2 regions of the Mesorhizobium sp. B1-1-7 genome follow, and region 2 is predicted to be linked to the other one. Evidence: riboswitches for the same ligand, from Rfam matches in the RefSeq annotation. Region 2 holds a riboswitch; the other holds the start of a gene.

Region 1 (3,619 bases), on a different contig from region 2:
CGCGGCAACGGCACCCTGATCTCACGCAGCACACGGGCCGGGCGCGCCGACAGCACATAGATGCGGTCGGACAGGTATACGGCTTCGCGCACATCGTGGGTGATCAGCAGTGCCGTCCAGCGATGGTGCCGCCACATCTGCTCGAGCCAACGCTGCATGGCGGCGCGGGTCAGTGCGTCGAGCGCGCCGAAAGGCTCGTCGAGCAAAAGCATGTCGCGCTCCTGCACAACCGTGCGCAACAGCGCCGCGCGCTGGCGCATGCCGCCCGAAAGCTGCGCCGGAAAATGCCGCTCGAAGCCGGCAAGTCCGAATTCGGCGAACAGCGGCGCGACCCGCGCCCGTGCTGCCTTGCGCTTGATGCCTTGCACTTCGAGCCCGAGTGTCGCGTTGTCGAGGATGCGCCGCCACGGCATCAACGCATCGCGCTGCGGCATGAAGGCAAAATGCCGGCCGTGATCGTCGAGCGGCACGCCGTCGAACAACATCTCGCCTTCGCCATGTTCGGCGCCGGTCAGAAGCTGGAACAGCGTCGACTTGCCGGCGCCCGACGGTCCGAGGATCGAGACGAATTCGCCGGCACCGACGTTGAGCGAAATGTCGGCAAGAACGTCGAGCCCGCCAAACGCCTTGCGCACATGTCGCAATTCGAGCCGGCTCATCTCCGCGCCGCCTTTGCCGCGGCTTGCTTGCCCGCGGCCCGTTCCCAGGGCATGGCCAAGCGCTGCAGCAGCACCGTCAATCCGAACAGGATGAGAGTAAGCGCGGCGCTGACGCCGACGGCGGCCAGCACCAGGTCGGGGCGAAAATTGTTCTTGGCGTTGAGCATGTAGATGCCCAGCCCCTTGGCGGCACCCGCATATTCGGCGAAGATGGCGCCGACGACGGCATAGGTGATGGAGATCCGCAGGCCAGCGAAGAAATATGGCAGCGCCGAAGGCAGCCGCGCCAGCACGAAGACGCGCCAGCGCCCTGCCCCCATGGCGCGTAGCATCTGGCCGATCTCGGGCTCGGTTGCCTCATAGCCCTCGACCAGCGCCACCAGCATCGGGAAGAAGGTAACCAGCGCCACCAGCATGATCTTCGGCGCCAGCCCGAAGCCGAACCACAGCACCACCAGCGGCGCGATCGCAACCAGCGGCAAGGTCTGGCTGATGATGAAGACGGGAAAAAGGGCGCGCCGCAGCGGCTGGAAGAAGTCTACCAACATCGACAGCGCGAAAGCGGCGCTGAGCGAAAAGGCAAAACCGATGAGCGTGGCGCGGATGGTGGGAATGGCGTTGTCGACCAGCGCGTCACGATTGAGCATCGCCTGCTCAAAGACACGCGAGGGCGCCTGCAGAGTCGTCGGCTTGATGCCGGAATAGGTAGCGTAGAGTTCCCAGGCCACGAGCAGCAACCCGACCGACATTACGGCCGGTACTGCCTTGGCGAGGATGCCCGCGAGGTGACGCGGGCGGCTGAATGACGATGAGACCACGAGAGGACAACCTTGACGGTCGCGCATCGGCGCGAGCGGTTCAGACAGCAGTGGGGCTGTTGGCGGAAACCGTGACGTCGAGGGTTACGTGGCCGGCACCCGGCCCGAAGCGGCAGAAAGCTTCGTTGAGCGCCGAAAAGATCGCGCCCGTATCGCCGCGCAGTTTGGTGCAGAAATTTTTGGAGCGATCGTAGACGCCGGACTGTTTCAAGAAATCGATGCAACCATAGATCTCGTCCATGTGGTCACCGGTACCCATCACATAAAGCGAGAATTGCGCCGCCGCCGGCTGGCCGGTGGCGACCGCGCCATGCACGGCTGCGATGGCGGCCTCCTTGCGCGGGCCGAGCGGCCCGACAGGTCCGCCGAAGGCCTCGGAGCGGCAGATCGGATCGTCCGGCTCGCCTGGGCAGCCACGCGAAATGGCGGCTGACAAAACGCAATGCTTGCCGCTGCGCGCGGCCGCCACGAACAGGTCGCGCAGAGCCGGGAACAGCACTTCGGGCGGCCCGACCAGCAAGGTCGAGATGTCGTCGGTCTCGATCCTGAGCCGGTCACGATAGGGATCGAGCGCACCGAGCGCGCCCAAAATGACGCCGACGAAATCGTCGGCCATGGGATATAGGGAAATCTGTGCGCCTGAAAACATAGCCCGCCTCGCTCCGCTGGTATTACCCAGATCAGCTTCTAGGGTCTGTGGGCTTGCCGCCCCCGTCTCAGCCCCGACCGTACGGAGCACCCCTGTGGATGGGCGCGTTAAAGCACCATTCGATCGATTGGGGAAGCCGTTTTTTTCAGCGAACTGCGCCAAAAGCATTGCGCCAGAGTGGGAGCGATTGGCTCTGGCGGCGCGAGAATTTATCGGGAACCTTCATCAGACCGAGAGGTTGTCCCACCAGTCGCTACGCGACGAGTTCACAGAAATGGAGACAAACCATGTTCATGAAAATCCTCGCAGCTTCGACGCTCACCATCGGCCTGGCCGCATCGGCCATGGCGCAGAGCAATGACACAAGCGGCACCAACGGAGCCGGTAGCGGCAGGTCGGTCACGGTCGATCCGAATACGCCAGCTTCGCCCAACACCGTCGACCCGTCGGTGACCAACAGCACGACTGGCACGCTGGATGATATGAACTCCAACGCGGATCGGAATTGTCCTGCCCATCCGCAGGGCGCGCAGCCCGATGCCAATGGCATGTCGCCGGGTACCACCGCGCCGACGGTTAACGACAAGCATTGCGGCAAGTAGGATTTGCAATGAGAAGAAACCGCGGAGCGAGCGCTCCGCGGCTTCTCAAATCCTGTCGTATGACTGAATCTACGGTACCGCTTTTTCTCGAACCGGCAGCTTCCAGCCTGGCCTGACGAAATGGCAGGTGTAGCCGTTGGGATATTTCTCCAGATAATCCTGATGCTCCGGCTCGGCCTCCCAGAAAGCACCGACCGGCGCGACTTCGGTGACGACCTTGCCGGGCCACAGGCCCGAGGCATCGACATCGGCGATGGTGTCTTCGGCGACGTTCTTTTGCTCATCGCTGGTGTAGTAGATCGCCGAACGGTAGCTCATTCCGACATCGTTGCCCTGTCGGTTGCGTGTCGTCGGATCGTGGATTTGGAAAAAGCGCTCCAGCAGCGTGCGATAGCTGATCACGGCCGGATCGAAATTGATCTCGATCGCCTCGGCGTGCGTGCCATGATTGCGATAGGTGGCGTTTGGCACATCGCCGCCCGAGTAGCCGACACGGGTCGAGATGACGCCGGGATAGCGCCGTATCAAATCCTGCATGCCCCAGAAACAGCCGCCGGCAAGTACTGCGCGTTCGGTCGAAGTCGCCATGTCACCTCTCCTCAAAAGCAATTCACGGAAAACGGACCGCGATTTCCGTCTTGAATTGCACGACAACAAATTGGATTTCCCATAAATGGGCACTGTCGGCGACTTCGTCCAGTCGCCCGAGCGCGGCGCCGGCGGTGCGTGCGGCCATGCCCCGACGAAATGGCACGACGCGGAACCGGATCCGTGGACTTCAGCTGTGCGGTTGTCCAGCCGGGCTGTCGACAGCAAGCGGCAGGCGCGTGCCGGGCGGGATGGCGGCAAAACTGATCGCCACCGGCGGCGCCTCTTTCGACCAGTTGAAAA
Region 2 (3,619 bases):
GCACCACGATGAAGGTCAAGGCGATCTGCAGCAGCGTCAGCGCGACCGCCCGCGCCGGATCGAAATCGAAGCGCAGCGCCTGATAGATGCCGACTTCCAGCGTCGTCGCGCCTGGTCCGCCGCCGAGCGTCAGCACGATGGTGAAGGAGGTGATGCAGAGCATGAAGACGAGCCCGGCGACGCCGGGCAAGGCGGCGCGCAGCGTCGGCCATTCGATCAGCCGGAACGCCGGCCGCGCGCCCATGCCAAGCTGGCTCGCCAGCCGCCACTGGTCGGCAGGAATGGTCTGCAGCGTCTCGAGGAACAGCCGCGTGCTGAGCGGCAGGTTGAAGAAGACATGGGCGACGAGGATGCCGGACAGGCCGTAAATGCCTGGCCAGCCCTGGCCGCCGACCGCGCCGAACAGGCCGGCGAAATAACCGGCGCGGCCGTAGAGCGCCAGGATCCCGAGCGCCGCGACGATGGCCGGCAGCGCCAGCGGCACGGCAAAGAGCTGCAGCATGAAGGCGCGGCCCGGGAAGCGCGGGTGCCGCGACAGCGCACGCGCCACGAACAGCGCCGGGGTGACGGACAACAGGGTCGAGAGCGCGGCCTGCCAGAGCGTGAAGCGCACGACGCGCAGCAGATAGGGATCGAAAGCCGCCCAAGCGCCCGTGAGATCGTGGGCGCCCTCGACAAGCAGCCCGGCAAACGCGCCACCGATCAGCAGCGCGATCGCGGAAAGCGCGATGATGCCGGCGCTGACGCGGGGGTCAGACGCGCGTTGCACGCTGGACCGCCTGTCTGCGCGTCGCGGCACTTACAAAGGATTGTGCTCTACGGCGCCCCCCTCTGTCCTGCCGGACATCTCCCCCACGAGGGGGGAGATTGGCAGTTTCCGCGCTTAGCTTATATCTGCAGCGTCGGCGATTTGCGAAATCACTGATGACGTTCGATCTCCCCCCTTGTGGGGGAGATGTCCGGCAGGACAGAGGGGGGCGCCGTAGAGCAATCATCTTCGGTCGGTTTGCCTCAAAACTACTTGCTCATCACAGAAAGCCATTCATCGACCCAAGCCTTGCGGTTGGAGGCGACCTCCTGCGGGCTGAACAGCAAGGTCTTGGTCGGCTTGACCAGTTTGCCGAAGGCCGGGTTGAGCGGCTTGTCGGTCTTGCCGGCAGGGAACATCCAGTTGGTCTCGGGGATGGCGTCCTGGAATTTCGGGCTGGTCATGAAGGCCATGAACTTTGCAGCCAGCGGGTTCTTGGCGCCCGTGGTGGTGATGCCGGCGACCTCGATCTGCAGGTATTCGCCCTCCTCGAAGGAAGCCGCCTGGTAGCGCTCGGTGTTCTCGGCGATCATGTGATAGGCCGGCGACGTGGTGTAGGACAGCACCATCGGCGCCTCGCCCTTGGTGAACAGGCCGTAGGCCTCGCTCCAGCCCGGCGTCACCGTCAGCACCTTCGCCTTGAGCTTGGCCCAGGCCTCCGGCGCCTTGTCGCCATAGACCGATTTGACCCACAAAAGCAGGCCGAGACCCGGCGTGGAAGTGCGCGGATCCTGGATGACGATCTTGTCGTCGGCACTGCCCTCGACCAGTTCCTTCAGGCTCTTGGGCGGTGTCTTGAGCTTCTGCGTGTCATAGACGATGGCGAAATAGCCATAGTCGAAGGGGACGAAAGTATCGTCGCTCCAGCCGCCCGGCACATCGACGTCGGACACCGCGCCATGCGGCGCGAACAGGCCTGTCGCCTTGGCATCGGCGGTGAGATTGGTGTCGAGGCCGAGCACGATATCGGCTTTGGTCGAGGTCCCTTCGAGCTTGACGCGGTTGAGCAGCGCCACGCCGTCGGCGACCGAGACGAACTCGACATCGCAGCCGCATTCGGCCTCGAATTCCTTCTTCACCACGGGGCCTGGACCCCAGTCGGCGGTGAAGCTTTCATAGGTGTAGACGGTGAGCTTGTCCTTGGCCAAGGCCGGCCCGGACAGCGCCAGAACCGCTGTCGAGACAAGAGAGTATAAAAGCGTGCGCATCGGCGCCTCCTTCGTTCGAGTTGAAAGGAATTGAGGCGTCGGACTGTCCGAAACGTCTAATCCCTCCGCCGGTACAAACCGGATCAGGTTCAGCGGGTTGGCGAGACTGCCTCTCAGCCGGTCCGCGAAGATCGCGTCCGGCACCCCGTTAGAGCGTTTCGACACATAGGCCGGGCCAATGAACCGCGCAAGTGGGAGTTTGCCGCCTTCCGTTTCGCGTGTCGGGCTGGTAAGGGCCACACGATATGAGCACATTCACCATCCTGCTTGGCGGCGATCTCATCCGCACGCCGCGGCTCGACCGCCAGATCGAAGGCTGCCGCGTGATCGCCGCCGACGCCGGCATCGGCCATGCGCGGCTGCTCGGCCTTGTCCCGGAACTCTGGGTGGGTGATTTCGATTCGGTGCCGGCCAATCTGCCTGACGATCTGGCCGCCGTGCCCCGCCAGACCTTTCCCCCGGAGAAGGACAAGACCGATGGCGAACTGGCGATCGCCGCCGCACTCGAACGAGGCGCGACCCGCCTGGTGCTGGCAGGCGCTTTCGGCGGCAAACGGGCCGACCACGCTTTCCTGCATCTGTCGCTCGCCCTGCGGCTGGCCGAGACCGGCACCGGAGTGGTACTGACCAGCGGCGCCCAGGAAGGTGTGCCCTTGCTGTTGGGAAAGACGGGTTTCGACTATACCGACGGCACGCTGTTTTCGATCCTCGGCTTTTCAGACCTTGCCGGCCTGACCGTCACCGGCGCCAAATGGCCGCTGAACCATGTCGAGGTGGCCTTCGGTTCGTCGCTGACCATCTCCAACGAGGTCCGGGGGGGCCTCGAAATCGCGCTCGGCCATGGCCGCGCGCTGCTGCTCGCTCATCCCTATCCCTTGCCCGAAAGCTGACATGGCCCCGCCTCTTCTCAATCTCGACGGGATAAAACTGACCTTCGGCGGCACGCCGCTGCTCGATGGCGCCGCCTTGACCGCTTCGGCCGGCGATAAGATCGCGCTGGTCGGCCGCAACGGCTCGGGCAAGTCGACGCTGCTCAAGATCGCCGCCGGCCTCATCGAACCCCAGGACGGCGAGGTGTTCCGCCAGCCTTCGGCGACCGTGCGCTATCTGCCGCAGATGCCCGACATGGAAGGCTTCGCGACGGTCCGCGCCTATGTCGAGGCAGGCCTCGGCCCCGCCGATGATCCCTACCGCGCCAGCTATCTGATGGAGCATCTCGGCCTGTCGGGCGAGGAGCGGCCGAACGATCTGTCCGGCGGCGAGGCCAGGCGCGCTGCCCTTGCCCGCGTCATGGCGCCGGAACCCGACATCCTGCTGCTTGATGAGCCGACCAACCATCTCGATCTGTCTGTGATCGAGTGGCTGGAAGAAGAGCTTGTCCGCACCTCGTCGGCACTTATCGTCATCTCGCACGACCGCCGTTTCCTCGAACGCGTCTCGCGCGCCACCATCTGGCTCGACCGCGGCCAGACCCGCAGGCTCGACAAGGGTTTTGGCCATTTCGAGGAGTGGCGCGATCAGGTGCTGGAAGAGGAAGAGCGCGAGCAGCACAAGCTCGGCCGCCAGATCGTGCGCGAGGAGCACTGGCTGCGCTATGGCGTGA

Evidence for each region. A riboswitch is a leader RNA that binds a small molecule or an ion and turns the genes downstream of it on or off. The one in region 2 is predicted to bind thiamine pyrophosphate.
Region 1: another riboswitch for thiamine pyrophosphate. It lies ahead of FJ978_RS29530 (YkoF family thiamine/hydroxymethylpyrimidine-binding protein); the one in region 2 lies ahead of thiB (thiamine ABC transporter substrate binding subunit).

The regions. Positions count from the first base shown of each region.
Region 1 covers NZ_VFWQ01000024.1:30,529-34,147, forward strand. Annotated here, with positions in the region: gene FJ978_RS29520 (ABC transporter ATP-binding protein) at 1-659, opposite strand, end outside; gene FJ978_RS29525 (ABC transporter permease) at 656-1,408, opposite strand; gene FJ978_RS29530 (YkoF family thiamine/hydroxymethylpyrimidine-binding protein) at 1,518-2,126, opposite strand; TPP riboswitch at 2,117-2,230, opposite strand; gene FJ978_RS29535 (hypothetical protein) at 2,414-2,728, shown strand; gene msrA (peptide-methionine (S)-S-oxide reductase MsrA) at 2,798-3,316, opposite strand; gene FJ978_RS33440 (hypothetical protein) at 3,339-3,464, opposite strand; gene FJ978_RS29545 (glycosyltransferase family 39 protein) at 3,507-3,619, opposite strand, start outside.
Region 2 covers NZ_VFWQ01000009.1:257,014-260,632, reverse strand. Annotated here, with positions in the region: gene thiP (thiamine/thiamine pyrophosphate ABC transporter permease) at 1-769, opposite strand, end outside; gene thiB (thiamine ABC transporter substrate binding subunit) at 1,018-2,016, opposite strand; TPP riboswitch at 2,060-2,174, opposite strand; gene FJ978_RS17625 (thiamine diphosphokinase) at 2,262-2,906, shown strand; gene FJ978_RS17620 (ABC-F family ATP-binding cassette domain-containing protein) at 2,908-3,619, shown strand, end outside.